DNA from 2 places in the Burkholderia diffusa genome. Region 1 is predicted to be linked to the other one. Evidence: riboswitches for the same ligand, from Rfam matches in the RefSeq annotation. Region 1 holds a riboswitch; the other holds the start of a gene.
What was found. Region 1 has a riboswitch for cobalamin ahead of cobA (uroporphyrinogen-III C-methyltransferase). Riboswitches for the same ligand answer to the same signal wherever they lie in the genome.
Positions count from the first base shown of each region.

Region 2: another riboswitch for cobalamin. It lies ahead of WI26_RS21075 (TonB-dependent receptor domain-containing protein); the one in region 1 lies ahead of cobA (uroporphyrinogen-III C-methyltransferase).

Region 1 covers NZ_CP013362.1:1,714,061-1,729,095, reverse strand. Annotated here, with positions in the region: gene WI26_RS32940 (hypothetical protein) at 1-8, shown strand, start outside; gene WI26_RS07945 (NUDIX hydrolase) at 149-577, shown strand; gene WI26_RS07940 (low molecular weight protein tyrosine phosphatase family protein) at 593-928, opposite strand; gene WI26_RS07935 (DUF1993 domain-containing protein) at 941-1,513, opposite strand; gene WI26_RS07930 (YaiI/YqxD family protein) at 1,632-2,084, opposite strand; gene WI26_RS07925 (vWA domain-containing protein) at 2,152-2,760, opposite strand; gene WI26_RS07920 (ATP-binding protein) at 2,829-3,917, opposite strand; gene cobN (cobaltochelatase subunit CobN) at 3,914-7,729, opposite strand; gene cobW (cobalamin biosynthesis protein CobW) at 7,736-8,824, opposite strand; gene WI26_RS07905 (HoxN/HupN/NixA family nickel/cobalt transporter) at 8,850-9,908, opposite strand; cobalamin riboswitch at 10,097-10,358, opposite strand; cobalamin riboswitch at 10,484-10,719, shown strand; gene cobA (uroporphyrinogen-III C-methyltransferase) at 10,830-11,639, shown strand; gene WI26_RS07895 (cobalamin biosynthesis protein) at 11,636-12,013, shown strand; gene cobO (cob(I)yrinic acid a,c-diamide adenosyltransferase) at 12,048-12,650, shown strand; gene WI26_RS07885 (cobyrinate a,c-diamide synthase) at 12,654-13,958, shown strand; gene bamE (outer membrane protein assembly factor BamE domain-containing protein) at 13,984-14,523, opposite strand; gene WI26_RS07875 (M20 aminoacylase family protein) at 14,691-15,035, opposite strand, start outside.
Region 2 covers NZ_CP013363.1:1,286,877-1,301,911, reverse strand. Annotated here, with positions in the region: gene WI26_RS21110 (hypothetical protein) at 183-431, shown strand; gene WI26_RS21105 (DUF1326 domain-containing protein) at 914-1,558, shown strand; gene WI26_RS21100 (DUF2182 domain-containing protein) at 1,555-2,346, shown strand; gene WI26_RS21095 (copper-binding protein) at 2,386-2,733, shown strand; gene WI26_RS21090 (VOC family protein) at 2,787-3,197, opposite strand; gene WI26_RS21085 (Lrp/AsnC family transcriptional regulator) at 3,261-3,722, opposite strand; gene WI26_RS21080 (LysE family translocator) at 3,837-4,475, shown strand; gene WI26_RS21075 (TonB-dependent receptor domain-containing protein) at 4,513-6,441, opposite strand; cobalamin riboswitch at 6,760-6,953, opposite strand; gene WI26_RS32335 (hypothetical protein) at 7,062-7,217, opposite strand; gene WI26_RS21065 (SDR family NAD(P)-dependent oxidoreductase) at 7,367-8,191, shown strand; gene WI26_RS21060 (hypothetical protein) at 8,238-8,486, opposite strand; gene WI26_RS21055 (threo-3-hydroxy-L-aspartate ammonia-lyase) at 8,618-9,592, opposite strand; gene WI26_RS21050 (helix-turn-helix transcriptional regulator) at 9,661-10,299, opposite strand; gene WI26_RS21045 (YbaK/prolyl-tRNA synthetase associated domain-containing protein) at 10,296-10,817, opposite strand; gene WI26_RS21040 (isocitrate lyase) at 11,230-12,816, shown strand; gene WI26_RS21035 (EthD domain-containing protein) at 12,870-13,586, opposite strand; gene WI26_RS21030 (nuclear transport factor 2 family protein) at 13,637-14,158, opposite strand; gene WI26_RS21025 (nuclear transport factor 2 family protein) at 14,368-14,868, shown strand; gene WI26_RS21020 (SDR family NAD(P)-dependent oxidoreductase) at 14,921-15,035, shown strand, end outside.

The DNA.
Region 1 (15,035 bases):
ACGCGTGATGCGATGCGCGTTGCGCGCGGCAACGCACGGAACTGTCACGAACGCCCGGTATGATCGGCGCGGCGGCTTGCATGCCGTCGTACCCGACGATCGGGCGACGTGCATTTCCCTTCACGATTCAGCACCTGTTTTACCGAACATGAATACCGGGCCGGATACCGTCGCCAGCATCAAGGAGCGCGCCACGATCGTGTGCCGCCAGCGCAGCAGCGTGCTGCTGGTCGCCCGTACCGCGGCCCGCTGGTCGCTGCCGGGCGGCACGATCCGGCGCGGCGAGACGCCGCTCGAGGCCGCGCTGCGCGAGCTGGCGGAGGAAACGCAGCTGGAGGGGCTCGCGCTCGACTATGCGGTGCAGTTCGGCGGCCTTGCGAAGCTGCATCACGTGTTCGTGGCCGACGTGCCGAAACACCTGACGCCGCGCGCGAGCAACGAGATCGCGCGCTGCAAGTGGTTCGACGTCGAACGGCTCGAGACGCTACGCGCGAGCGTGCCAACCCGCAAGATCATCGAACTGCTGCACCTCGACCGCTTTCCCGCGCTCATGGACGGCCCGCTCCGCTCGCGCTGAGCCGCCTCGAGCCGGTCACGTGCGCAGCAACGGACCAGCCTTGCGCTCGAGCAGCGCGACCAGTTCGGGTTGCATGTACGCGTAGCGGTCGGGAATGTCGAGGCAGACGATCTTCTTGTGCTTCAGCCGGATGCCGAATTGGGCCAACAGCTTCGCCTTGTGCGCGCGCTCCATCACGAACACGATCTCGGCCCATTCGAGTTGTTCGGCGGATAAACGCGTGTCCGCGTCGGGCGCGAGGCCCGCGGAGTCGGTTTCGACCCCCGGCCATGCGGCGAACACCGCCTCGGCCGTCGGGCTGCGCAGCCAGTTGCGGCTGCAGACGAACAGGGCCGTGTCATGCCGGCGCATGGCGGCCGGAGTTCAACCTTGCGGAATCGTGCCGGGCCGCACGTAGGCCAGCATGTGCGGCACGTAGTCGGCCTTGCCGAGCTCGACGCCGTGATGGCGCAGGATCGCGTACGCGGCGATCGCATGAAAGTGGAACTGCGGCAGCGCCCAGTCGCGCACGTACTGCTCGCCCGTCATGTCGAACGCAATGCCGTTCGGCAGTTCGAGCGCGATCGGCAGCGCGGCCCCGCCGTCGAGTGCGTCGGGCGCGAGCTCGCCGAGAAAGGCGATCGTGCCGGCGATGATCCCTCGCGCGTCGCTCAGCGTGCCGGGCTGCGCATCGGCATGCCAGCCGGCTTCCCGCAACGCCAGCAGCGCGTCCGGCAGCGGTTCGCCGCGCAAACGGTAGACCGGTTCCATTGCCTGGAAACACGAAAAACGCACCTGGGCGGCGAGCGGGTACATATCGGGCGCGAGCTTCAGCGTCAGCAACGCATCGGGCGCGTTGCCCTCGGCCTGCACATGCGCGGCGGCCTTGTCGAGCCACGCGGATTGCGCGCGCAGCATCTGGGTGAAGGTCGGAACGAGAAGTTGGGTCGGTGACATCCATGCTCTCCGATGAGACGTTCGCGCCACGATATCAATGTCGGGGCAAATCCGTATTCTGCCGTAGCCGACGTTGCGACGCGAAACCGGTGACGTATCGCACGACCGACGCCCGGTGTCACGGTTTGCCGTGGCGTGCCAGGAACCGATCGAATTGCGATGCGAACGCCTTGCCGTCGCGTGCGCTGAACGGGGCCGGGCCGCCCGTATCGATGCCCGCGCTGCGCAGTTGTTCCATCATCGCGCGAGTCGACAGCCGTTCCTCGATGTTCTCGCGGCTGAACCAGTTGCCGCGCGGGTCGAGCGCATGCGCGCCCTTGTCGAGGACGGCGGCGGCCAGCGGGATGTCGGCGGTGATCACGAGATCGCCGGCTTGCGCGAGTTCGACGATTCGCGCATCGGCCACGTCGAAGCCGGCCGGCACCTGCAGCGCCTTGATGAACGGCGACGGCGGCGTGCGCAGGAACTGGTTCGCGACCAGCGTCACGCAGATCTCGGCACGACGCGCGGCGCGAAACAGCATGTCCTTGATGACGGCGGGACACGCGTCGGCATCGACGAGTACTTGCATGGCAGTCGTTCCGGTAAGCAGAAACGGCGATCATAGCGCAGCACCGTCGATCGCCGCGCGCGGCCGATCAGCCGGCCAGCCCCGGGCACAGTGACGCGGCCGTCATCCATTGCGCGCCCCATGCATCGGCAAGCCGCCTGCCCTGCCCGATTCGCACGGCCGCGCCGTCGAAGTCGACGAACGTGACGTGATCGGCGGCCGCCGGTCTCGGCGGCGTTTCGCGTGTGCGACCGTCGGACAGCACCCATAGCCAGCGCTGCTGGTCCGGCTTGCGACGTGCGGCGCCCGCGAGCAATTGCGCGGCCGCGGCGATGCCGTCCGCGAGCGGCGTGCCGCCGCCGCCGTCCACCGGTTCGAGCCAGCGCGCGTTCCACCAGCGCGGCACGGCCGGGCCGAAGCGCCGTGCGGCTCCGTTGCCGCCGAAGCAGATCAGCGCGGTTTCCACGCGGTCGCGCGCGGCCTGATCGAAGTACGCGACGATCATGCCTTTCGCGAGCGCGAGCCGATCGTGTGACAGCATCGACGCGGAACAGTCGAGCACGAAGCAATGGAGCGCGCTCGGTGTGCCGGCTCGCTTGCGGAAACGCAGATGGTCGGCGTGCAGCGGGCCGCCGCGCTTCGCGGCGAGCGTCGCCGGCCATGCAACGGCCGTGCCGGCACGCACCGTTCCGGCCACGCGTGCGACAGCGCCTGGCTGCCATCGAGGACCGCGAATGGCATTCGCGGCGGCGGCGGCTCGATGGCTCAGCGTTTTTTTAGCGGCAGCGGCACCACGCCCTTCACGTCACGCATTCCGGCCGGCTCGGGCGGCAGGTAGCCCCAGTCGCCTTGCGACGCCGTCGCATCGCCAAGTGCCGCGCCCGGTGGAAGGTCGGTCTGCCGGCGCGCGTCCGGCGGCGTTCGGCCGTCGCGGCTGCCGACGCCTTCGGCGTTCGGTTGCGACGCGCCCGACGACGGCGGCGCACCGGCATGACGCCGATGCCGCAGCACCGCGTCTGCCACACGCTCGACGTGTGACACCGTCACCGCATCGGCCTGCTCGAGCGCGGCGAGCGCGCGCGCCGCGCGCAGCATCACGAGGTCGGCGCGCAGGCCGTCGACGGCCGCGTCGATGCACAGCGCGCTCACGCGTGCATGAACCGCGTCGTCGAAATCCAGCACCGACAACCGTGCCCGCGCAGCGTGGATCCTGTTGCCGAGCTCGCGTTGTGCGCTCGCATGACGTGCGCGAAACGCGTCCGGATCGAGATCGAATGCGAGGCGCGCCTTCACGATCTGCTCTCGCTGCGAGGCGTCGAAACAGTTCTCGAGTTCGACCATCAGCCCGAAGCGGTCGAGCAACTGCGGACGCAGTTCGCCTTCCTCGGGATTCATCGTGCCGACCAGCACGAAACGCGCGTCGTGCGCGTGCGACACGCCATCGCGCTCGACCACGTTCACGCCGCTCGCCGCAACGTCGAGCAGCGTATCGACGAGCCCGTCGGCGAGCAGGTTCACCTCGTCGACGTACAGCACGCCGCGATGCGCGCGCGCGAGCAGGCCCGGCCGGAAGCGCACGCCGTTTTCGGCGAGCGCATGGGCGAGATCGAGCGTGCCCGTGACCTGTTCGTCGCTCGCCGACAACGGCAGCGTGACGAATGCGCCTTCGGGCAGCAGTTCGGCGAGCGCGCGTGCGGCGGTCGATTTCGCTGTACCGCGCGGCCCGCTGACGAGCACGCCGCCGAGCGACGGGTCGATCGCCGCGAGCAGCAGCGCCTGCTGCAGCGGCTGCTGCGCGACCAGCGCCGCGAACGGGAACACCGCGCGCGCGCGATGCGTCGTGGGATCGGTCATCGCCGTCCTCCTTCCTGAAATTGCTCGCTGTCGAGCCAGACCGCTTCGATCCGCTCGCGATATTCGCCCGGCTGCTGCCACAACCCGCGCTGCATCGCTTCGACGAAGCGTTCGCAGATGCCGTGCAGCGCCTTCGGGTTATGTCGTTCGAGGAACGCGCGCGTGTCGTCGTCGAACAGGTACGCGTCGGCAACGAGCGCGTACTGGTGGTCCGACAGCACGCGCGCGGTCGCGTCGTAGCCGTACAGATAGTCGACGGTCGCGGCCATCTCCGCCGCGCCCTTGTAGCCGTGGCGCTTCACGCCGTCGAGCCATTTCGGGTTGACGACGCGCGAGCGGATCACGCGCGCGATTTCCTCGCGCAGCGTGCGCATCTTCGGCGCGACCGGGTTCGCATGGTCGCCGTGATAGATGCTCGGCTGTTGCCCGGACAGGTGACGCACGGCTGCCGTCATCCCGCCCTGGAACTGGTAGTAGTCGTTCGAATCGAGGATGTCGTGTTCGCGGCTGTCCTGGTTCTGCACGACGACGTCGATCGTCGCGAGCCGTTCGCCGAACACGTCGGACGCGGCGTCGCCGGCGCTGTTCTGCGCGTACGCGTGGCCGCCCCACTGGCGGTACGCATCGGCGAGATCGGCGTCGGTCTGCCAGCGGCGCTGGTCGATCAGGTCCTGCAGGCCCGCGCCGTAGCTGCCCGGCCGCGCGCCGAACACGCGCCAGCCGGCACGACGCCGCGCTTCGTCCGGCGCCACGCCCTGCTCGATCCATTTCGCGCGTTCGCGCTCGACGCGTGCGCGGATCGGGTTCAGCGCCTCCGGCTCGTCGAGCGCGGCAACGGCCTGCACGGCCGCGTCGAACAGGTGCATCAGGTTCGGGAAGGCGTCGCGGAAGAAGCCCGACACGCGCAGCGTCACGTCGATGCGCGGCCGGTCGAAGATCTCGATCGGCAGGACCTCGAAGTCGGTCACGCGATGGCTGCCGTGCGCCCATTTCGGCCGCACGCCGAGCAGCGCGAATGCCTGCGCGATATCGTCGCCGCCAGTGCGCATCGTGGCCGTCCCCCAGACCGACAGCCCGATCGCGCGCGGATAGTCGCCGTGATCCTGCAGATGGCGTTCGATCAGCTGCTGCGCGGATTTCAGCCCGAGCGACCACGCGGCCTGCGTCGGCACCGCGCGCGTATCGACCGAATAGAAGTTGCGGCCCGTCGGCAGAACGTCGGGCCGGCCGCGCGACGGCGAACCGCTCGGCCCCGGCGGCACGAAACGGCCATCGAGCCCGCGCAGCAACTGGCGCAGTTCCTCGCCGCCGCACGCGTCGAGTGACGGCAGCAGCGTCGAGCGCACGCGTTCGAGCACGGCGAGCGTGCCGGGCCAGTCGCCCGGCGGCGCCGGGTCCGCATCGGCGTCGGTTTCGCCGGAGACAGCCGCGCACAGCCCGTCGAGCCAATGCTGCGCGAGCCGTTCGAGCCGCTCGCGCGTGTCGCCGGCATGGCGCCACGGCGATGGGTCGAGCGCTTGCAGAACGGCCGGCCGCGGGCCCGTCCACGGCGCGGCCCAGTCGGCCGCGAGCGGATCGAAATCGTTGCCGAGCGCGAGATCGCGCGCGAGCGCGCCGATCAGCCCCGCGCGTTCGCCCTTGCCGTCGCCGACCGGAAAACGTGCGAGCGCGAGCAGCGTATCGCGCCGTTGACGGTCGGTGGGCGACACGCCGAATACATGCAGCCCGTCGCGAATTTGCGCTTCCTTCAATTCGCACAGCCACGCATCGACGCGCGTCAGCAGCGCATCCTCGTCGCCCGCATCGCGCGGCGGCGACACGCTCAGTTCGTCATGCAGACGGTGTTCGGCGATCGTCGCGAGGATCGTCTTGCGCAGCAGCTTCGCGCGCCGCGCATCGACCATCAGCGCTTCGTAGTATTCGTCGACCTGCCGTTCGAGATCCTGCAGCGGGCCGTAGTTTTCCGCACGCGTGAGCGGCGGCATCAGGTGATCGACGATCACCGCCTGCGCACGGCGCTTCGCCTGGCTGCCCTCGCCCGGATCGTTGACGATGAACGGATACAGGTGCGGCAGCGGCCCGAGCGTCAGGTCGGGCCAGCACGCGTCCGACAGCGCGACGCTCTTGCCCGGCAGCCATTCGAGGTTGCCGTGCTTGCCGAGGTGAATGACCGCGTCGATGCCGAACGCATCGCGCAGCCAGAAATAGAACGCGAGATACGCGTGCGGCGGCACGAGATCGGCATCGTGATAGCTTGCATAGTCGTTCTCGCCGCGCGAGCGCGACGGCTGGATGCCGACGAAGACGTTGCCCGCGCGCCAGCCGGCGATCGTGAAGCGCCCCTGCCGCAGCGTCGGGTCCGCTTCGGGCGGGCCCCAGCGCGCGTTCAGCGCGTCGCGCACGGCGGCCGGCAGCCGCGCGAAACGTGCGACGTAATCGGCCAGCGCGAAGCTCTGGAACGCGGGGCGCAACGCGTGCACGGCCGGATCGTTGGTCACGCCCTCGGTGAGCCGCGCGATCAGCGCGTCGCCATCGGCCGGCAGGTCGGCCACGGCGTAGCCGGCATCGCGCAGCGCCGCCAGTACGCGCAGCGCGGACGCCGGCGTGTCGAGCCCGACGCCGTTGCCGATCCGCCCTTCGCTTTGCGGATAGTTCGCGAGGATCAGCGCGATGCGCTTGTCGGCGTTGTCGAGCGTGCGCAGCCGGCACCAGCCGCGCGCGAGCGCCGCGACGAACGCGATCCGTTCGGCATCCGGCTGGTAGCGCACGACGTCGACTTCGGTGTGCGGACAACGATACGCCAGCCCCTTGAAACTGACCGCACGCGTGACGATGCGCCCGTCGACCTCGGGCAACGCGATGTGCATCGCGATGTCGCGCGCATGCAGCCCCTGGTTGTCAGCCACCCACGCGTCGCGGTTGCCGCCGGACAGGATCACCTGCAGCACCGGTGCATCGCCGGCGAGCACGTCGGGCTGCGGGCTGTCGATCGCGCCGGCCGCGAAGGCTGTGGTGTTCAGCACGAGCGCGACGCCGTGCGTGTCGCACAGCTGCGTGATGACCTCGCGGCTCACCGCATCTTTCAACGACGTGACCGCGATCGGCAGCGGATTGAGCCCCTCGCGCACGAGCGCATCGGCCAGCGCGTCGAACACGGCGGTGTTCGCGGCCTGCCAGTGCGCGCGATAGAACAGGATCGCGACGACGGGCGCGCCGGGCGTCCAGCGCGAGCGCCAATCGTCGACGCTCGCCGGGTCGCGCGCCGGGTGATACAGCGCGGCGGCCGGCAGTGGGCGCGGCGGCTCGGGTTCGTCGCCGAAACCGAGCGTATGGAATGCGATGCTGCGCAGCAACGCTTCGGCGTTGTGCATCCCGCCTTCGCGCAGATAGCGCCACCACAGCCGGCACAGATCCGGCGCGACCGTGCTTTTCGCGACGAGGTTCGGGTCTTCCTGCAGGTCGCCCGAGAACATCGCGAGCCGCTGCTTGCGTTTCGACGCGAGCGACACGGCCTGCTCGATCCCGTACGGCCAGTACGCTTCGCCGCCCAGATGGTCGATCACGACCGCCTTCGCGTGACGCAGCACGTCGTCGACGTAGAAATCGACCGACGCCGGTTGCCGCAGGAACGTGACGTTCGCAAGCCGCACGCTCGGAAAGCCGGCAGGCAGTTTCGGCACGACGCTGGCCAGCAGCGACAGCGTCGTGTCGGCCGAGCTCAGGATCACGATGTCGGCCGGCTGCTGGTCGATCCGGACGACGCCCTGCGTGTCGTCGACGAAGCCGCCCGGCGTGGTGCGCAGCAGATGCATCGCGCGTTACGCCTGTTGCAGGTCGGCCGCGCACGCGGCGTCGAACGCGCGCTGCAGCGCGGCCGCGTCGAGGTCCTCGCCGATCAGCACGAAGCGGCTCTCACGCGTTTCGCCATCCTGCCAGCGACGATCGAAGTAGCTGTCGAAGCGCCGGCCGACACCCTGGATCACGAGCCGCATCGGCGCATCGGGCAGCGCGGCGAAGCCTTTCGCGCGGTAGATCGTGTGCGTCTCGACGATACGCTGCAGCGCGGCGATCGTCGCCTCGCGCGTGCCCGCATCGCCCGACACCACCACCGAGTCGAAATCGTCGTGATGGTGGTCGTGATCGCCGTCGTCGGCCGAGCCGTGATGATCGTGCCGCAGGTGGATCGTTTCCTCCGACGCCGATTCGAGCCCAAGCAGCATCGCGACGTCCAGTTCGCCGCGGGTCGCGCGCACGATCTTCACCTGCGGCGGGATTTCCTCGCGGATCGCGGCTTCGACCTCGGCAAACTGCGCGTCGGCGACGAGGTCGGCCTTGTTCACGATCACGAGATCGGCGGACGAAAGCTGGTCGGCGAACAGTTCGTGCAGCGGCGATTCGTGGTCGAGATTCGGATCGGCGCGGCGCTGCGCGTCGACGGCCTGCGGGTTCTCGGCGAACTGTCCGCTCGCGGCGGCCGGACCGTCGACAACGGTCACGACCGCGTCGACCGTGAAGCTGTTGCGAATCGTCGGCCAGTTGAAGGCCTGCACGAGCGGCTTCGGCAGCGCGAGGCCCGACGTCTCGATCAGCACGTGGTCGATGTCGGCACGGCGCTCGACGAGCGCTTCCATCACCGGGTAGAACTCCTCCTGCACGGTGCAGCACAGGCAGCCGTTCGCGAGTTCGTACAGCTGGCCCGATGCCTCGCCCTGCGCGCCGTCCGCGTCCTCGCAGCCGATGCCGCAGCCCTTGAGGATTTCGCCGTCGATGCCGAGCTCGCCGAATTCGTTGACGATCACCGCGATGCGGCGGCCTGCGGCGTGCTGCAGGATGTGGCGCATCAGCGTGGTCTTGCCGCTGCCGAGAAAGCCCGTGACGATCGTGACGGGAAGCTTGCGTAAGGTCATGGTGGATCCTGTGTCGAAAAGGGAGTCAGGCCGAGAGCGTCACGTCGATTTCGTCGTAGCGTTTGAGGCGGTAGATCGCGGCCGACACGATCCAGCACGCGAGGAACAGGCCGATCACGACGTAGCCGAGCATCCCGAAATGCGATGCGACCATCGTCGAGAAATCCCACACGGGGCCCTGCAGCGCCAGTTTGTCCGCGAGCAGCGCGAGCACCTCGATGCCGCCGATCAGCGCGGCCACCAGCACCGACACGAACGTGATCGTCATGTTGTAGTAGATCTTGCGGATCGGCCGCACGTACGCCCAGCGGTACGCGCCCATCATCAGGATGCCGTCGGTCGTGTCGACGAGCGTCATGCCCGCGGTGAACAGCACGGGCAGCGCCATCACCGACCAGAACGACAGGCCGCCCTGCACCTGTGTGGCCGAGATGCCGAACAACGCGATTTCGGTCGCGGTATCGAAGCCGAAGCCGAACAGAAAGCCGACCGGATACAGGTGCCAGCTGCGCGACACGAGGCGGAACAACGGCCGGAACAGGCGGGCCAGCACGCCGCGCTGGTTCATCAGCATGTCGAGGTCGGCGTCGACGATCGTCTCGCCACGGCGGGCCGCGCGAAACGTCCGGTAGACGGAAATCAGGATAAGCAGGTTGGCGGCCGCGAGCACCAGCAGGAAGAATGCCGACACGCTCGTGCTGATCACGCCGCCCCAGGTCTTCATGCTCTCGAAGCGCGCGAGCGACGCCGCGGTCAGCGCGACCGCGACCGACATCACGATCACCACCGTCGAATGGCCGAGCGAGAAGAACAGGCCTGCGCCGAGCGGGCTGCGCCCCTCCTGCATCAGCTTGCGCGTGACGTTGTCGATCGCGGCGATGTGGTCGGCGTCGACCGCGTGGCGCAGGCCGAACACGTAGGCGAGCAGCGCGGTGCCCAGCAGCACGGGCTGGTGGCGAAACGCGACGAAGGCCCAGATCCACGCACCGACGTTGAATGCGACGAGCAATGAATAGATCGCGACGATTTTGCCGCGCAGCCCGGATGAGCTGTCGTTGAACAGGCGGAAGAACGAGTCGAGCATGATGCTCCTTTGCGAACGGTCGACATGATGAATGCCAACACGGCCGTCGTCGGCCCCGCCTGCGCCGCTGGCCGTTCCTCGCCCCGGGCCGCGCGCACGTGCTGCGGCTGGCGGGTCGGCGGAGGAAGCGGGCAACGTTCGGGCGTCGGGCGTGCTGCGGCCGTGGACGATGCGCCGCCTCCCCGCGGCGCTGAACCCCACGTTCTGGCCGGTATCCGGGCTGACGAACACGCCGCTTCGCCTTCCCGGATGCGCGGCATCCAGTGGCGGTCGTCCGCATGCGGCAGGCATGCGGCGAAGCGGCGCTGCATCGCACTGGGCGATGCGTTCGCTTACCGTTGCGGGGGCAGCACAGGTTGGCTCGACTGCGGTGCAGGCAGGCTCCCTGTTTCCCGTTTAACTGCACGCGCCGGAACAGCGCGCGCGAGCACCAAAACGCGTGCGAGTGTAGGCGGCGGTGCGGGGAGCGTCAAGGCAAAACGGGCCGCCACGGCGCCTGCGGCACGGCCGCGGCATCGTGCCTGGCGTGCTTGCGACGCCCGCGTGGCGGGTTCGCGCGGGCCGGGCGCTGTGCTATCGTATGCGCCGCGTTCGGTGCTCGCATGCGCATTACGCGCACGCAGTTAAACGGGAAACAGGAGGCAGAAGTCCGCCTGGCCTGTGCTGTCCCCGCAACGGTACGCCGCCCGCGCGCGCGGTTCCCCCCGCACGCGCCCAGGCCGCCCGCGATGCCACTGCCCTTCAGCGGGCGGGAAGGCTGCGGCCTGGCAAGCGGCCAGCCCGGATACCGGCCGACGCAAGGGGCGAGCCCGCCGCTCGCCGAAACGCCCGATCCGCGGGGGACGGATGAGGTGCGCTTGCCGCCCGCGCTCGCGCGGGCTTCGCCCGATCCATCATGCCTTGCCTGTCCGCCGGCCGCCGATGCGCCGCTCGCCCTCTCCTTTCCACTGCCACGACACGGTGCACGCCGTGCCGCGTCCGATGAGCCGCGCGTGGCTGGTCGGCGCCGGCCCCGGCGACGCCGAACTGCTGACGCTGAAGGCCGTGCGCGCGATCGCCGCGGCCGACGTGCTGCTCGTCGACGACCTCGTGAACCCCGACGTATTGCGCCATGCGCGCGCCGACGCGCGCATCGAGCATGTCGGCAAGCGCGGCGGCCATGCATCGACGCCGCAGGAAGCGATCGTCGCCGCGATGCTCGCGCACCTGCACGCGGGCCGCAGCGTCGCACGGCTCAAGGGCGGCGATCCGTTCGTGTTCGGCCGCGGCGGCGAGGAGCTGCTCGCACTCGGCGCGGCGGGTTTCCCGGTCGAGGTCGTAAACGGCATCACGGCCGGCATCGCGGCCCCGGCCGCGCTCGGCATTCCGGTCACGCATCGCGGCGACGCGCAGGGCGTGATCTTCGTCACGGGTCACGGCGCGGGCGCCGACGAACCCGACTGGCGCGCGCTCGCCGCGACGCGGATGACGATCGTGATCTACATGGGCATACGCCGGCTCGACGCGATCGTCGCCGCGCTGCGCGACGGCGGCGTGCCGGGCGACATGCCGTGCGCGGCGATCGAGAACGCGACGCGTGACGGGCAGCGGCACGTGCTCGCGACGCTCGACACCGTCGTCGAACGCGTGGGCGCGACCCATATCGGTTCGCCCGCGATCATCGTGATCGGCCGCGTCGCGGCGCTCGCCGACGATCCGGCCGTGCGCGCGGCGCTCGGCGGCCGCGCATGATGCGCGTCGCGCTCGGCGTCGGTTTTCGCGCGGACGTGACGGCCGCGCAACTCGATGCCGCGATCCGCGCGGCGCTGGCGCATTATCCTGGCGTCGAACCGGCCGTCGTTGCGACGCTCGCCGACAAGGCGCGCGCCCGGCCGCTGCGTACGCTATGCGCACGCCGCGGCTGGCCGCTCGTCGCGTTCGACGCGGCGCGGCTCGCGCAGTGTCCCGAAGCGGCATTGAGCGGCCCTTCGGCTGCCGCGCTCGCGCGTTTCGGCGTCGCAGGCGTGGCCGAGCCGTGCGCGCGGCTCGCGGCGCCGCAGGGCCGGTTGCTCGGCCCCAAATCCATCCTGGGCGGCGTGACGGTCGCGCTCGCCGGCCCGCTCTGAACCCATTGTTTCGCTTTCGACAGGACGATTCCCGATGAAGACCGATGCTGAATCCCACCAGCGGATGGCCGAACGCCGCCGCGCCGGCCATGAAAAGAAGCAGGCTGCCGCCACGCAGGAAAAGGGTCTGCTGATCGTCAACACCGGCAACGGCAAGGGCAAGAGCACGGCCGCGTTCGGCATGGCCGTGCGCGTGCTCGGCCACGGCATGCGGCTCGGCGTCGTGCAGTTCATCAAGGGTGCGCTGCACACGTCCGAGCGCGACTTCCTCGGCGCGGTCGCGCAATGCGACTTCGTGACGATGGGCGACGGCTACACGTGGAACACGCAGAACCGCGACGCCGACATCGCGACCGCGCGCAAGGGCTGGGACGAGGCGCGCCGGATGATCGAGAGCGGCGAGTACCGGATGGTGATCCTCGACGAGCTCAATACCGTGCTGAAGTATGAATATCTGCCGCTCGACGAAGTGCTCGCGACGCTCGTCGGGCGGCCGGATTCGGTGCACGTCGTCGTCACCGGCCGGCATGCGCCCGATGCACTGATCGATGCGGCCGATCTCGTCACCGAAATGCGGCTCGTCAAGCATCCGTACAAGGAGCAAGGCGTGAAGGCGCAGCCCGGCGTGGAGTTCTGAGCGATGCCGGCCTGCCCCGCGCTGTTCGTCAGCGCGCCTGCGTCCGGCCAGGGCAAGACGTCGGTGACGGCCGGCCTCGCACGGCTGCACCGGCGGCTCGGCCGGCGCGTGCGCGTGTTCAAGACCGGGCCCGATTTTCTCGATCCGATGTTGCTCGAACACGCGAGCGGCGCCCCCGTGCATGCGCTCGATCTCGGCATGGTCGGCGAAGCCGGCTGCCGTGAGCTGCTCGCCGATGCCGCGCGCGACGCGGACCTGATCCTGATCGAAGGCGTGATGGGATTGTTCGACGGCACGCCGAGCAGCGCCGATCTCGCGGTCGCGTTCGGCGTGCCGGTCGTCGCGGTGATTGCGGCGAAGTCGATGGCGCAGACGTTCGCGGCGATCGCGTTCGGCCTCGCGCGGTTCCGTCCGGAGGTGCCGTTTCACGGCGTGCTGGCGAACCGCGTCGGCTCGCCGCGGCACGCGGAACTGCTGCGTCAGGCGTTGCCCGACGACTTGCGCTGGCTCGGGCACGTGCCGGCCGATGCGGGCATCGCGCTGCCGGAGCGCCATCTCGGCCTGCACCAGCCGGCCGACATCGACGACCTCGACGCGCGGCTCGAGCGTGCGGCCGACGTGCTCGCGCAGACGGCGCTCGCCGAACTGCCGCCCGCCGTTTCGTTCGCGGCACCGGACGTCCGCGCCCCGCTGCCGCGTGGGCTCGCCGGCAAGCGGATCGCGATCGCGCGCGATGCGGCGTTCTCGTTCATCTACCCGGCGAATCTGGCGATGCTCGATGCGCTCGGTGCGCAGCTTCGGTTCTTTTCGCCGCTCGCCGACGAACCCGTGCCCGCCGATTGCGATGCGCTGTTCCTGCCGGGCGGCTACCCGGAGCTGCATGCGGCGACGCTCGCGGCGAATGCCGTGACCGCGCGCACGATTCGCGCGCACGCGGCAGCCGGCCGGCCGATCGTCGCGGAATGCGGCGGGATGGTGTATCTGTGCGAATCGCTGACCGATGTGGACGGCGCGACGACGCCGATGCTCGCGCTGCTGTCGGGCCATGCGACGATGCAGCGCCGGTTCGCGGCGCTCGGGATGCAGCAACTGGACACGCGCACCGGGCCGATGCGCGGTCATACGTTTCACTATTCGCGGCTCGATACGCCGCTGGCGCCGGTGGCGACCGCTGCGCGGCCCGACGGCGCGCCCGGCAGCGGCGAAGCCGTTTATCGCGCGGGCCCGATCGTCGCGACGTACATGCACATGTACTGGCCGTCGAATCCGGAGATGGCGGCCGCGCTGTTCGGCGGCACGGCATTCTGACGAAGAATCGTCGGATGCCGCGATGTCAGGGCTTTTCGCGACCCGGCGCTTCCGAGCGTGAAGTCCGGCTCACGGTGCCGTCGGGCGAGAAATGCGCGTTGAACATCGCGTCGCCCGATACGCCGCCCTCGGCCCAGTGCCAGCTCCACACTTCTTCATGACTCAACGCGTATTGCGCGACCTCGGTCGGCTTGCCGAGCAGTTGCCGCACGTCGTCCTTCGACATCCCCGGCACGACCTTCGCGATGTTCGCCGCCGTCAGTGCCTGCGTGATCGACACGAGCCGGCCGTCCGGCCCGAAATCGAGCATGTACGTGCTCGTGCCGTACGGGCCGCGCGGATATTCGAACCGCCGCGAGCCGTCCTCGCCCTGCCTGACCATCTCGGGCTTGCCAGCCTGACGCAGCACGTCCTCGGTCGTCGAGACGCCCGGCTGCAGATTGCCGAACGCCATCGGATCGGGCTTGATCGCATTCACCGCGTCGGCCACTTTCTGGTCGTCGCACCCGGCCGCCAGAACGCCGACTACGCAGGCCGTCAGCACGGTCAGAAACTGTTTTCGCATGTCGTCCACACCCGTATTCATCGAGCCGATTCGGCGTCGCGCGCAGCGTAGCACGCGGGTCGTCCCGCCGATGTCAAGGAGCGTCAAATTCGCGTGCATGCTGCGCGCCCGGTTTCACGGGCCTGTTGGCGCGTACCGGGCGGCGACCGCGCTGATGCACCGCGACGTCACACCAGGAACGTTTCGGCCAGCTTGACCCAGTAAGACGCGCCGGTCGGCAATGCGGCGTCGTTGAAGTCGTAGCCCGGGTTGTGCACCATGCAGCCGCCTTCCCCGTCGCCGTTGCCGATGATCAGGTAGCAACCCGGCCGCTGCTCGAGCAGGAACGCGAAATCTTCGCTGCCGGTGAGCGGCACCATCCCGTCGATGAGGTTCGCTTCGCCGGCCCACTCGCGCGCGACATCGCGTGCGAACGCGGTCATCGCCGCGTCGTTGACGAGCACCGGGTAGCGGCGCTGGTAGTCGATCGTCGCGGTCGCGCCGAACACCGCCGCCTGCGCATGGACGACTTC
Region 2 (15,035 bases), on a different replicon from region 1:
AGTGCGGCGAGCACCGAACGAAGCCGGGCCGGCAGCGCTGTGTCAGCGTTTTATCGGGGTTTGTGCGGATGGTGATTCGAGTTCGTGCATGCCGGTCGTGACGTTCGTGCGGGACCGATTGCCTGATGCGGCGCCGTTGTCTTAAGATCGGCGTCAGACTACCCCACAGCCTCCGGCGCCGAATGAAAACGACCATACGCCTGCGCGTCGCCATCATCGCTTCGGCCTTCGCCGTCTATCACGTATTCATGCACATCCAGTGGATCGCCAGTGGCTGCATCGCGTTCCTCGGCAGCCGGCATTGCAGCTTCGAGAACAGTGCGAATTTCGAAGGGATGATGGACCTTGATCTGCTGCTGACCTGCGCGTGGGTCGCGGGTGCGGTGATGGGGTGGTTCGCCGTCGCACGCGCGCCGAAGAAGTCCGGCTAACCGAGCGGGCGGCCCGTAGCCGCCTATTGCGAGCACACCGAGCATCTTCATGGGCTACCCGTCGGTCGCGATTGCGGAGCGCATCATCCTGACCCATTTCCCGAACAGCCGGCGCGCACTCAGCACTGTCATCGTGTAAGGGCTGAAGAATGAGCTGGCACGCGCCTGTGTGCCTCGCGTGAGCGACGTCTCGAATGTCATCAGGCCGCAGAATACGCAAGTGCCGAGTGCCGAGTGCCGAGTGCCGATCGTCGCGATCGGCTCGGCCGCGCGCGTCCGCGAGATGGCCCCGTAGTGGGCCCATCCGGGGGCCGCCGGACGCGGCGCACGGCGACGTTGAATTCAGTCGGATCAGCGCCGCTGCACGCCGCTGCTGGCAGCGTATTCTTCGCTCGTTCGCACGTCTCGCGTGGCCTTTGCTTTCCCCTGTGCGCTGCACTAGATTCGAAGCATTACGTGCCACGACCGCGCGAGGTGAAACCATGACGCCTTGGGAGATTCAGGGAACCGAACTGATCAACTGCAATTGCTCATACGGTTGCCCTTGCCAGTTCAATGCGTTGCCGACGCACGGCAACTGCGAAGCGATGGGGGCGATTTCGATCGACAGCGGCCACTACGGCGACGTCGTGCTCGATGGCCTCCGGATCGCGGTCGTGTTTCAGTGGCCGGGGCCGATTCACGAAGGCCACGGACGGTGCCAGCCGATCGTCGACGAGCGCGCGAGTCCGGCGCAGCGCGAGGCTGTGCTGAAAATCATGACCGGTCAGGATACCGATCCATTTGCGACGATGTTCTCCGTGTTCGCATCGACGCTCGAGCATGCATACGATCCGATCTTCGCGAAGATCGATTTCGACGTCGATGTCGATGCGCGGCGCGGCCGGATCAGCGTCGAAGGCGTGTTCGACGTCGTCGGCGAGCCGATCCGCAATCCGGTGACGGGCGCCGAGCATCGCGCGCGGATCGACCTGCCGCACGGATTCGAATACGAGCTAGCCGAGATCGGCTCGGGCACGAGCCGGTCGCATGGCCACATCGAGCTCGATCTCGAACGGACCTACGCGCAGTTCGCGCGGTTGCACCTGAACAACCACGGGCTGATCCGGCATCGCGTCGCGGCATGATCCCCGTCGGCGATTTTCTCGGGCGCGAGCGCGTCGTCACGCTGCTCGGCATGACCGCGCTCGTCGGCGCGTGCTGGGTCTATCTGTGGACGGGCGCGGGCACCGGCATGTCCGCGCTGGACATGACGGCGGTCGCGCTGTTCCCGCATCGGTTGGCCGACGACATGGGCACGATGGATCCGTCGCTGGCGACCGTGGTCCTGATGTGGTGGGTGATGATGATCGCGATGATGACGCCCGGCGCGACGCCGCTTGTGCTGTTGTACCGGCGCGTGCTGCAGCATCGCGGTGCGCAGGCTGCCGGGTCTGCGTTCGCGTCGACGTTCCTGCTGGCCGGCTATCTGGCCGTGTGGTTCGCGTTCTCGGTCTCAGCCGCCGTGCTGCAAACGCTGCTGCAGCCTGCCGGCCTGATTTCCGGAATGATGCTGTGGTCGAAGAGCGCCATGCTGTCCGCGATCGTCCTCGCGCTGGCCGGCGCGTATCAATTCTCGCCGCTGAAACAGGCATGCCTGCGGCAGTGCCGGTCGCCGGTCCGGTTTCTCACGACGTACTGGCGCCCGGGCGTCACGGGCAGCTTCCTGCTTGGCGTGCGGCACGGTGCGTATTGCGTGGGCTGCTGCTGGCTGCTGATGGCGTTGCTGTTCGTCGGCGGCGTGATGAACGTCGTGTGGATCGTCGCGTTGTCGCTGTTCGTGCTCGTCGAAAAGGTGCTGCCGGGCGGCGAACGCATTGGCCGCGCGCTGGGCGTCGTGCTGATCGCGTGGGCGGTCGCGACGCTGCTGGTGTAGCGGGCGCGTTCGTCATTGGCTGCGCCAGGGAGTCGCTCGATGAAGATCGGATGCTTCGCCGTCGCCGTCCTCGGCGCGATGGTCGTCGTTGCGATGCCGGTGCGCGCGGGCGGGACCATGTCCGACATGAGCATGGGCGACATGAAGATGTCGGCGCCGGATGCGGGGCTGACCGATGCCGAAGTGAAACGGGTCGATGCCGCGCACGGCATGGTGACGCTGAAGCACGGCGCGCTCGAGAACGTCGGGATGGCGCCGATGACGATGGCGTTCAGGGCCGGTGACAGGGCGATGATCGCGTCGCTGCACGTGGGCGACAAGGTCAAGGTCCGGGTCGAGCGCGTGAACGGTGCGCTCACGATCGTGAAGCTCGTGCAACGACAGTAACGGTCGCGCAAGCGACCGCGATCCGGGCGATCGACACGGGCCGGTCGCCCGCGCTAACCCGGGCCTTTACCAGGGTCGCCGTCGGCTTCCGCGAAATTCAATTCGACGCCATTGCCGGCCGGGTCGGTGAAAAAGAGCTGGAGCTGGCACGTGAGCGGCACGTACGCGCGCGAGTACCGGACCTGCGCGTCGGCCAGGCGCCGCTCCATGTCGGCGGCGTTCTCGCAGGAAAACGCCATATGGTCGACCGTATTGACGACGTGCGTCGGCCGAACCTCGCCGGGCCGTGCTTCCGACAGGTGGAGGATCGCCTGCGCCCCCGCGTAGAGCCAGTAGCCATTGCTCTGGAACGGCGGACGATAGCCCGCCTCGAGGCCTACGACGTTCACGTAGAAATCGCGCAGCGCATCGAGCGTGGCTCGATCTGCGCGCAAGTTGTAATGATTCAGTCCGATCACTGGCATGGCAGGTTGTCCGGTTCGTGCAAGGTGCGCACCGCACAGCATCGCGCAACGCGGGGTGTTCTGTCACCCCCGAATGCCTTTGATCGCCGCTGCCGGCCGCGCAAGGCCCCGCGCCGGCAGCGGCGTCGACATCACGATCGACGTGCGCGTTTCGCCGTACAGGTTGATGCGCTCGATCAGTTGCTCTAGGTGCGCCATGCTGACCGCGACGAATCGCATCACGTAGGAATCCGCGCCGGTCACGTGATGGCACTCGACCACTTCGGGAATCGTTTCGAGCAGCTTCAGGAATTTCGCCTTGGCCGGCTGCGGCACCGTGATGCCGATCAGCGCGCTCACCGGGTAGCCGGCCGCGGCCGAATTGACGCGCGCCGTGTAGCCGTCGATCACGCCCGTCGATTCGAGGCGTTTCACGCGTTCCGTCACCGCCGGCACCGACAGATGAACCTGGCGCGCCAGCTCCGTGTAGCTGATGCGGCCGTTGGCCTGCAGCAGCGCGAGTATCTTCCAGTCGAGTTCGTCCATCGTGGCGGAGTTTTTAAGGTGAAGGGGCCATTTTTCCTTAAAAACCGTCTTCAGCGGCGACCGGATTTTCCCTACGATGCGGTTCATGCCATTGCATGTCGCGAGGAGCCGGCCATGCTGTTCATCAAATCCGTCGTGATGGGGTTGTCGATCGCAGTGCCGGTCGGCCCGATCGGCATGCTCTGCATCCAGCGCAGCCTGAGCCGTGGCTTTCACGCGGGGTTCGCGACAGGCATCGGCGCCGCGTGTGCCGATGCGATCTACGGGCTGCTCGGCGCGCTGGGTGTCGCGGGCATCGTCACGGCGTTTCCGATGCTGACCGTGGCGCTGAAAATCGTCGGCGGCGCGTTCCTCGTGTGGCTGGCCTGGTCCATCGCGCGACAGGCGCCGGCCGCGCCGGCCGCGGTGCGCGACGTGCCGCGTGCGACCGTGCTGCGCGATTTCCTGACGACCTTCGGCCTCACGCTGTCGAACCCGATGACGATCCTGTCATTCGTCGGCATCTTCGCGGCGCTCGGCCCGTTGTCGGGCACGCATGAAGGTGCGATGGGTTCGACCGTGGCGTTGATGGTTGCGGGCGTGTTCGTCGGATCCGCGACGTGGTGGCTGTGCCTGAGCAGCGCGACCGCCGCGTTGCGCACGAAGATGCCGCTGAGCTTCACGCACGGCCTGTCGCGCGGATCCGCGGTCGTGATCGCGATGTTCGGCGCGATCCAGCTGATCGCCGGCATGCGCGGCATCGTCGGGGCGTGACGCAAACCACGCGTTCGACGCACCGCGCGCACCCGGGTCAGAACGTATAGCTGAGCTTGCCGAACGCGGCGCGACCGAGCGTGTTGTAGCCGTACGCGGTCATGTACTGACGGTCGAACAGGTTCGACAGCGTCGCCGACACCGTCAGGTGCGAATTGATCCTGTACGACGCGCGCAGGTTCACGGTCAGGTACGACGGCAGATACGTCGTGTTGGCCGGGTCGTCGAACGTCGTGCCGCCGTAGTTCAGCGACGCGCCCGTGCTCAGTGCATGCAGGTTGAATTCGTCCCACGTGTGGTCGACGTTGACGCTGACCGTCTGGCGCGGCCGGCGGTTGAGCCAGCTGTCGTTGGTTTCGTCCTGCGGATTCAGGAAACCGATCGCGATGCTCACGGGTGTATGGCGGCCGATCGTGCCCTTGTACGACAGGTCGATGCCGCGGATATGCGAGCGGCCGATGTTCATCGGCGAGCGCGTCGCGGGGTTGTACGCGATCAGGTTGCTGATGCGCGTGTCGTAGATCGCGGCGCTGAACGTGCCGTAAGCCGTGTTCGCGTCGAGCGCGGCCTCGACCGAATCGCTGCGTTCCGGGTTCAGGTCCGGATTGCCGTAGCCCGGGTAGTACAGGTCGTTGAACGAGGGCAGACGGAACGCGTTGCCGTACGACACGCGCGCCGTATAGACCGGCGTGATGGCCCACGACAGCGCGGCGTTACCGGTGTTCACGGCCTTTCCTGCGATGATCTCGTGCCGCCCCGCGACGAACATCGTCACGCTGCCGAGCGTCGCCGACTGATGCAGCGAGAACGCGGAGTCGTTGCGCGTGGGCAAGCCGTCCGGCACGTCGACCGGCAGGAATGCCTGTTCGCGCGTGAAGTCGTACGCGAGCTTCGTCTCGCCCGACAACGGCAGGCCGAACAGCCGGAAGCCATGCTCCTGATGGGTCAGCGACGTCGACGCGCTGATGCGCTGCGAGTTGATCTGGTCGGTCGGGATGGTCGGGTCGCTCGCATACAGGAACTGGCGATCGTTGGCATAACCGAACGACTGGTCGAACTGCGTGTCGGGCGTGATGTCGAGATGGAACGCGACGCCGGTCGTCAACTGATGATCGAGCTCGCGATTCGCAAAGCCGGCGTTGTCGAAGGACAGGTCGGAACGGTGATACAGCGCGAACGTCGAGATCGACCAGTTGTCGCGCGCGTAGCCGAGCCGCGCATCGAGGTCCTGCGCGTGATACGGATTGCGGCCGGCCTCGTGCCCGTATGCGAACGGCCGCGTCGCGTCGATGCCGGCCGTGTTGTAGTCGTGCAGGCCCAGCGTGTAGGTGAGGCCGCCGAGCGCGGCGAGCGGCCCCGTCGACGGCACGGTGCCCGACGTGCGCACCTGCGTGTCGAACGTCTTGTTCGAGCCGCCACCGAACGACGCGGTGGTCTGGTTCGGCTGGCCGGCCGCGCGGCGCGTGAACAATTGCACGACGCCGCCCATCGCATTCGCGCCGAACGACGCGGCGGCCGGCCCGGAGATCACCTCGACGCGTTCGAACGCGTCGGTCGGCAGGTCGGCCCACGGCGCGATGCCCGTCGTCGGCGAGCCGATCCGGATGCCGTCGATGAACACCGCGACCTGGTTGGCGGACGAACCGCGGATGCTGACGGAGGCGGACGAGCCGGGGCCGCCGTTCTGCGAGACGGTCACGCCCGGCAGCGTCGCGAGCGCCTGCGTGATGCTCGGGTCACTCGGCGACAGCCGGTCGAGATCGGCGCGCGTGAGCACCTGCGTCGTCGCATAGCGCTGGTCGAACGATTCGGGCAGGTGCCGCGTGTCGGTCACGCTGATCGTCGGCAGGTCGGCGGCTTCGGCGGGTCGGGGCGGCTGAGCGAGCGCCGAGTCGTCGGCGGCATGGGCGAGCGGGGCGAACAGCGCCGTGGCGGCGGACGTGGCGAGAAGGTGGCGAAGATTCATGAGGCAATGAGCGTGATCGTGTTGCAGGTACGGCGAGCGTAAGCGGGTGGCGGTGCGTACCGCCGGAGTTCGTTTGGGTCTATCACGAGACCGGACGGCGTGGGCGGTCGCCGGGCGAGCCGGACGACGCGATACGGCACACGCGTGCGGACACGGCGCGCCCATGGCTGGCGCGACGGCACGACGCTTCCGGCGAGGAAGCGGAGGGAGGCGGAAAGACTGGACATCTGAAGGGTCCTGAGGTCGGGCCGTCCATGCAACGGGGCGGCCGCCAAAGGCGGCGCCTGGCGCTCCGGGACACCCCGCCCGGCGCGGCTGCTTGGACCTCGGGTCGATGGCAGGTCTCCTGGCTCGCGGGTCGCTATTCGCACCGGCCTTCCCGGTTTCCCAGTGGCGTGGGGTAGTGCGGATTCGCCGCTCACAGTTGCGGGGGCAGCCGCAGATCCGAGGCGTTGCCTCTCCTGCGTTCCCTTTTGATCCCGTCTCCGGGAACCATCAGCGCGCAAGCGTAATGGCGAGCACTCCTGCGCGTCAATTGGCGATGCGCGCAGGGATGCGAAAAAACGTCAGTGCTCGCGGGATTCCTTCCCGATCTTGTCTTGCGAGACCTCGGCACCGCGTTACATCAGACGAAACGGAAAATCGACGAGGAAGGCGGCCAAGCCGGTAGCGATTGCAGAACGGCTCGCCTCGGGGCGTGCTGCGCGTGCTCGAACAGGCGGCGCCCGTTCGATCTCGTTCAAATGGGCGACGCGAAAGCCAAGCTCGTGCTGCATGTTGCGGATATCGCCGGCTGACGCAGAGCGGCCCGCGCACGACATTCTCTTGGGGCTGGCGGTGCGCTCGCTCGACGGCCGCACGCGGTTGCCGGCGCCCGTGATTACCGCATACGCGCATCCGCGCATCGACCCGACAGGACACTGACATGACGACTTCGATTCGCTTCGACGGCGGTACCGCCGTGATTACCGGCGCGGCCAGCGGGATCGGCAGCGGGCTCACGCGCCACGCCGCCGGGCTCGGCATGCGCGTGGTGCTGGCCGATCTCGACCCGGCAAAGCTCGACGCGTTCGCCGCGACGCTCGAAACCGACGTGCTGTGCGTGCCGACGGACGTCAGCCGCCCGGAAGCCGTCGACGCGCTGGCCGACGCCGCATGGCAACGCTTCGGCGGCGTCGACCTGCTGTTCAACAATGCGGGCGTGATGGCGACCGGTTTCAGCTGGGAAATCACGCCGGAGCGGTTCGAGCGCAGTTTCGCGATCAACGTGCACGGCGTGATGAACGGGATCCGCAGCTTCGTGCCACGCATGCTCGAGCGCAACGTGCCGGCGCGCATCGTCAATACCGCGTCGGTCGGCGGGTTCCTGCCGAGCCCGTTGATGTCGCCATACTCGGCGACGAAATTCGCGGTGGTCGCGCTGACCGAATCGCTGTACGGCGAACTGAAGATGCTCGGCGCGCCGGTCGGCGTGTCGCTGCTCGCGCCGGGCCCGGTGCAGACGGGCATTTTCAACGACCCGTTCGGCGCCGCGCACGAGCGGCCGGAGGTGCAGGGTTTCGTCGAGGCGATGCGCGAGATGCTGAACGCGCACGGGCTCACGCCCGACGCATTCGCGGCGCGGGCGTTCGACGGTATTCGCGACGGGCGTTACTGGCTGATTCCGCAACCGCAGACGATCGACGGCGCGCTGCAGCAGCGCACCGCGGACATCCTCGCCGCGCGCGATCCGTCGCTGCCGTCGATGTGATGAGGTGACGCGGGCCGGCCGACCGATGCGGCCGGCTCACGCCGGGTTACATATGCGTGCCGGCGTGCGTGCGGCCGCTGGGGTCGCCGCCGCGATCGGGCGGCGTATTGTTCTGATCGATCTTCGCGAGCACGAAGCCGGCATGCGGAAGCGCGGCGGGCGGCCGATGGGCGGCCTGCGCGACCGGGTCGTGCGGCGACGTGGCGACAAAACCGGATGATGTCGCGCCCGGTTGAGCGAACGCCGTAACGGATGCTGCCGCGAAGGCGGCGGCGACGATCGCGTGCGTGTTCATGGAACCTCCTTCTTCGCGACTGACTGCGGGACAACGCATTCAGTCTAGGGCGCGAAACTTAACGCGACGTGAAGGAACAGCGGCGCGCGGATGAAAGGATGTTCATGCGGCCATCCGCGCGCCGCGACGCATCATGCGGATGCGGCGACCAACGCGCAGAAGTTCTCGAGATCGACGTTGCCGCCGCTGATCACGATGCCGACGCGCTTGCCTTTCAGTTCGTCCTTCATCCGGCGCGCGGCCGCGAGCGACAGGCAGCCGGTCGGCTCGACGACAATCTTCATGCGGGTCGCGAAGAAGCGCATGCAGTCGACCAGTTCCGCATCGGTCGCGGTCAGGATGTCATCGACGTCGCGCCGCAGGATCGGGAACGTCAGGTTGCCGAGGTGCTGGGTCTGCGCGCCGTCGGCGATCGTGCGCGGCGTGTCGATATGGACGATCGACCCGGACCGGAACGATTGCTGTCCGTCGTTGCCGGCTTCCGGTTCGACGCCGTACAGCTTCGCGCGCGGCGACAGCGCGCGCGTCGCGAGCGCCGTGCCCGACAGCAGGCCGCCGCCGCCCAGCGGCGTGAACACGGCGTCGAGCGGCCCGACTTCGTCGAACAGCTCCTTCGCCGCCGTGCCCTGGCCCGCGATCACGTCCGCGTGGTCGTACGGCGGCACCAGCGTGAGCCCGTGCTGCTCCGCGAGCGCGCGGCCGATCTGCTCGCGGTCCTCGGTATAGCGATCGTAGGTCACGACGTTGCCGCCGTAGCCGCGCGTCGCGGCCATCTTCGCGGCCGGCGCGTCCTGCGGCATCACGATCGTCGCCGGGATGCCGAGGATGCGCGCCGACAGCGCGATCGCCTGCGCATGGTTGCCCGACGAGAACGCGACGACGCCGTGACGGCGTTGTGTCGCGTCGAAGCGCGACAGCGCGTTGAACGCGCCGCGGAACTTGAACGCGCCCATGCGCTGCAGGTTTTCGCACTTGAAGAACACCTGCGCGCCGAGCGCTTCGTCGATCGTTCGCGACGTCATCACGGGCGTGCGGTGCGCGCGGCCGTCGAGTCTTGCCGCGGCGGCCGCGACGTCGTCGTAGGTGGGGAGGGTCGGAGTGTTCATGAGTCGCTCGTCGGAAGAGTCGGTCAACAGGTTGGCAGGACGCGCCACGGGCGCGTCTGCCTCACGCATCATTTCGCATCGTTGTATACGGTGGCACGCGACACGCCGAGATGTTGCGACACGATTTCCATCGCGCGGCGCACCTCGAGGAAGCCGTCGGCCTTCAGCATCTGCATCAGCTCGCGTCGCTGGTCGGTCTTCAGTTCGCGCGGTGTGGTCGCGAGGCGCGTCGCGAACGCGTCGATGCGCTGCCGGATCGCGTCCGCGCCGGCCGGGTCGAGCGTTTCGGCGACCGGCGCGCCTTCGGTGCTGCAGAACTGGTTCAGCATCCCCTGGAAACCGCGAAACAGCGTGACGTCCGCGTTCAGGCACAGCGCGGCCACGTAGCGGCCGCTCGAATCCTTGACGCCGATCGACGTGCTTTTCGCGGTGCGGCCGTCGGCGAAGCGGTTCGCGTAGTTCGCGAGCACTTGCGGGAAGTCGTCGTCCTCGATGCGGGCGAGCCCGAGTTCAGTCGCAGGATCGCCGATCGCGCGGCCCGACAGGTTGTTGTGGATCGCGAGGATCGCATGCTTCGGCGTGCGCAGGTCGTGCACGACGACCTCGGTGAACGGCGCGAACATCGCGCCGAGCCCTTCGGCGATGCGCAGCACCTGCTCGATCAGCGACGCCTGCTCCGACTGCGGCGTGGAGCGGGGCGTGGTCATGTGCTGGCCTCGAGCGCGGGCGCGTCGATCGCTTCCGGCCGCGTGATGTCGGCCAGCAGCGGGCGGGCGATCCGCACGTAGTCGGATGCGTCGAGTACGACCGAGCGGTCGAGGCGGCCCGCATTGAACGCGATTTCGTCATTGAGCTCGATCAGTGCGGGGTCCGCGACGAGCGTTACGTTCGCGTCGAACACGAACGGCGGCACGGCGCCCATCACGCAGCGCGTGACCGCGGCGGCAAGTTCGGGCGGCGCGAGCGTCGCCTTGCGGCGGCCGACCGCGTCGGCGACCTTGCGAAAATCGATCTTCAGATGGCCAGGGATGACCGCGAGCGCGGTGACGTCGCCGCCGTCCTTGAACGTGCAGAGCATCGCCTTCGCGCCCTGCTCGGGACGCGTGCCGCGAATCGTCGCGATCACGTCGGATTTGCCCTCGGCCGGGTGCTCCAGCACGCGGAACCGCGCGCCGGAGGTGGTCAGCAGCTCGCACAGCGCGTCGAAAACGGGATAGTCGCTCATGTCGATCCAGGCAGGAGGCCGCGCATCGCCGTACGTGGGTCGGCGCGCTTCGGGTTCGTCATCGATGAATTGTCCAAGTATAGACGTTTTGTCATGCGCATGGCAAAGGACCGGAACCTGGGCCGCCATGTCTGTCCATCCACCAACTGCCGAAAGGCAATTTCATATCACGGAATGTTTGCGAGATTCCCGCCACGTCGCCGTCCCGCGGCTTGAAAACCTGTTTTGCATCGCAAAACGAGCTGCTTATCTCATTGAAAAACAAGCGAAATTTATATCTTATGTCTTATATAAGACTTCGCCGAAAACGGATCGGGCAGCGTTACCATTGAGTCCATGCAGTTCGCTTCGTCACACGGAGCGGGCACGCTGAACCCTTTACTTAAATGCGCTTCGTTCCCAGGAGATTGACATGTCCCAATATCAAGACGACATCAAGGCAGTGGCTGGCTTGAAGGAAAACCACGGCAGCGCGTGGAATGCCATCAATCCCGAATATGCCGCCCGCATGCGTGCCCAGAACAAGTTCAAGACGGGCCTCGACATCGCGAAGTACACCGCGAAGATCATGCGCGCCGACATGGCCGCGTACGATGCGGATCCGTCCAAGTACACGCAGTCGCTGGGCTGCTGGCACGGCTTCATCGGCCAGCAGAAGATGATCTCCATCAAGAAGCACTTCAACAGCACCGAGCGCCGCTACCTGTACCTGTCGGGCTGGATGGTTGCCGCGCTGCGCTCGGAGTTCGGCCCGCTGCCGGACCAGTCGATGCACGAAAAGACGTCGGTCAGCGCGCTGATCCGCGAGCTGTACACGTTCCTGCGCCAGGCCGATGCCCGTGAGCTCGGCGGCCTGTTCCGCGAACTGGACGCCGCGAAGGACGCGGCTGCCAAGGCCGCGATCCAGGAAAAGATCGACAACCACGTCACGCACGTCGTGCCGATCATCGCCGACATCGACGCCGGCTTCGGCAACGCGGAAGCGACGTACCTGCTCGCCAAGCAATTCATCGAAGCAGGCGCGTGCTGCATCCAGATCGAAAACCAGGTGTCCGACGAGAAGCAGTGCGGCCACCAGGACGGCAAGGTCACCGTGCCGCACGAGGACTTCCTCGCGAAGATCCGCGCGATCCGCTACGCGTTCCTGGAACTGGGCGTGGACGACGGCATCATCGTCGCGCGTACCGATTCGCTGGGCGCGGGCCTGACCAAGCAGATCGCCGTGACCAACGCGCCGGGCGACCTGGGCGACCAGTACAACGCGTTCCTCGACTGCGAAGAACTGTCGGCCGACCAGCTGGGCAACGGTGACGTCGTCATCAAGCGCGACGGCAAGCTGCTGCGTCCGAAGCGCCTGCCGAGCAACCTGTTCCAGTTCCGCGCCGGCACGGGCGAAGCACGTTGCGTGCTCGACTGCATCACGTCGCTGCAGAACGGCGCCGACCTGCTGTGGATCGAAACCGAAAAGCCGCACATCGCGCAGATCGGCGGCATGGTCAGCGAAATCCGCAAGGTCATCCCGAACGCGAAGCTGGTGTACAACAACAGCCCGTCGTTCAACTGGACGCTGAACTTCCGTCAGCAGGCGTACGACGCGATGAAGGCAGCGGGCAAGGACGTGTCGGCATACGATCGCGCGCAGTTGATGAGCGTCGAGTACGACGAGACGGAACTGGCCAAGCTTGCCGACGAGAAGATCCGTACGTTCCAGGCCGATGCGTCGCGTGAAGCAGGCATTTTCCACCACCTGATCACGCTGCCGACGTACCACACGGCCGCACTGTCGACCGACAACCTCGCGAAGGAATACTTCGGCGAACAGGGCATGCTCGGTTACGTGGCCGGCGTGCAGCGCAAGGAAATCCGTCAGGGCATCGCGTGCGTCAAGCACCAGAACATGTCCGGCTCGGATATCGGCGACGACCACAAGGAATACTTCAGCGGCGAAGCCGCGCTGAAGGCAGCGGGCAAGGACAACACGATGAACCAGTTCTCGTAATCGTCATACCCGCGGCACGACGCCAACCCGTTCACGACGGGTTGGCGTTTTTTTTACCCGCGCATTGCCTTCACGACGTACTGGCTCGTCGGCACCACGTCGATCTTGTCGAAATCGATGAAGCGTGCACAGCTGTCCATCATCTCCGCGACGTTGCGCTGGAATTTCTCCTCGTCGCCGACCGCATCGAAGAACGCATACGGATCGGTCATCGCGGCGGCCGGGAAGCATTCCTCGACGATCGCGTCGTAGCCGGGTGCCGCATGCGTGAGCGCGCGCACGACCACGTTCTGCACGTACAGGAAGTTGTCCTGCGTATCGATCGCGACGCGCGTGTGATGGCCGTGCCATACGTCGAGCCACGCTTCGTGCGTGAGGCGCGGCGGGCGCTTCAGGAACGCGAGCTGAGAGAAGCCGGTCGTGCGCTCGCCGGGCCGCGCGGGAAAGCGCGTGTTCGGAATCGGCTGCGACTCGGCGACGAGATACGCGGCCATGTGCGGGACGACCGCGCGCACCGCGTCGTCGAACGGCTGGCGGAACATCGGGTTCGCGCTGTCGATCCACATCGCGACGATCCCGTCGATGCCCGGATGCGTGTTGGTCTGTTTCAGGCCGGCGGCCGGCGCGACGTCGGCGTCGGCAACGTTGACCTGCACGCCGTGCGCGCCCAGCGACAGCAGCTTGTCGGCGAGCTGCGCGCGCACGCTGCGGCTCCATTGCTCGGGCGAGGCCTGCGCATCGCGCCACAACACGTAAATGACTTTCTCCATTGCTCCGGCTCCAAAGGGAATGACGAGGTCGGCGGCGCTGCCGCCGGGTTTCAGGAAGCGTTGACGGCCGAGTCGGTCGAACCGGACGCGTCGTGCGCAACCGGCGCGAAGCGGTTGGCGGTCAACGTGAACGACGACGGAATCGGCGACGTGACGGTTTCGAACAGGCGCTCGTGACGCGTCGCGTGAATACGCCACACGCCGTCGCGCTTCACGTACTGGTCGTCGTAGAACGCGGTGCCGTGCAGCAGGTAGTTATCCTCCAGATTGATCGCATGATCCTCGAGAAACCACACGCCGCACGCATGATCGGCGGACACCAGCGTGAGCTCGGGGTGGTGGCCGTGATGCATCGTCAGGAAGGTCGGCTTGCCGATCAGTTCCCGCAGGCTCGATACGAATGCGTCGCGGCCGTCGTATGCATAGCGGCCGCCGTACAGGCGCGCCTCGCAGTTCTCGGTCAGGCATTGCGCGAGCAACGACCAGTTGTGCGTGTCGACCGCGCGGAAATACCGGTATTTCAGCTGGCGGATCTGCTCGTACTCGTGGAGCGTGCGGGTCGTCTCGTCCATCGCCGTGTCTCGTGGTGGTGTCATCCGATGGTAGAAATGAAGCCACCCGTGTCACATCGTCTGTTCGGACGAACGCCGCGGGCCGCGATGAAGTCCGCGCGATACGCGGCATCGAGGTTCATCCAAACAGGTGATGGCCGGCCTCCCGTGTGCCTGTAACGTGGCGTCGACGCGGTTTCGATCCGCGCACACGAGACCAAGGAGACGGCATGACCCCGATCGAACGAATGGAAGCGCGCGTGCGCAGGCTCGAGGACGCCGACGCGATCCGCCGCCTGAAGGCGCGCTACTTCACGTGCTGCGACCGGAAGGATCCGCAAGGGATGCGCGATTGCTTCGCGCCCGGCACGGTGCAAATCGACTACGGCCGAATCGGCACGTTCGACCACCGCGATGCGCTCGTAGACGTGTTCGAGCGGCTCGGCTGCCACCCGCACATCGTCGAAATGCACCACGGCGTGAATCCCGACATCACCGTGCTCGACGACACGCATGCGCGCGGCACGTGGGGTCTGCATTACCAGATGCTCGACACCAACGCGCGCACGCTCACGCAGCTCGGCGCGACCTACGACGACGAATACCGGAAGGTCGACGGCGAATGGAAGATCGCGGCCACGCGCTGCGTCGCCACGTCGACGCTGTCCGTCCGCTACGACGGCGATGCGCCGGGCGTGCTGTTCGCCGGCGCGCAGCCGCCTGTCGCGTGACGACACGTCGTAACCCACGCAGGTTGAAAACGTTCCCCAGGAGACATCGAACATGGCACAGAACAACGCGGCGCCGGTCGCCGTCGTGACGGGTGCGTCGCGCGGCGCGGGCAAGGGCATCGCGCGCGCGCTCGGCGCGGCCGGCATGACCGTCTACGTGACGGGCC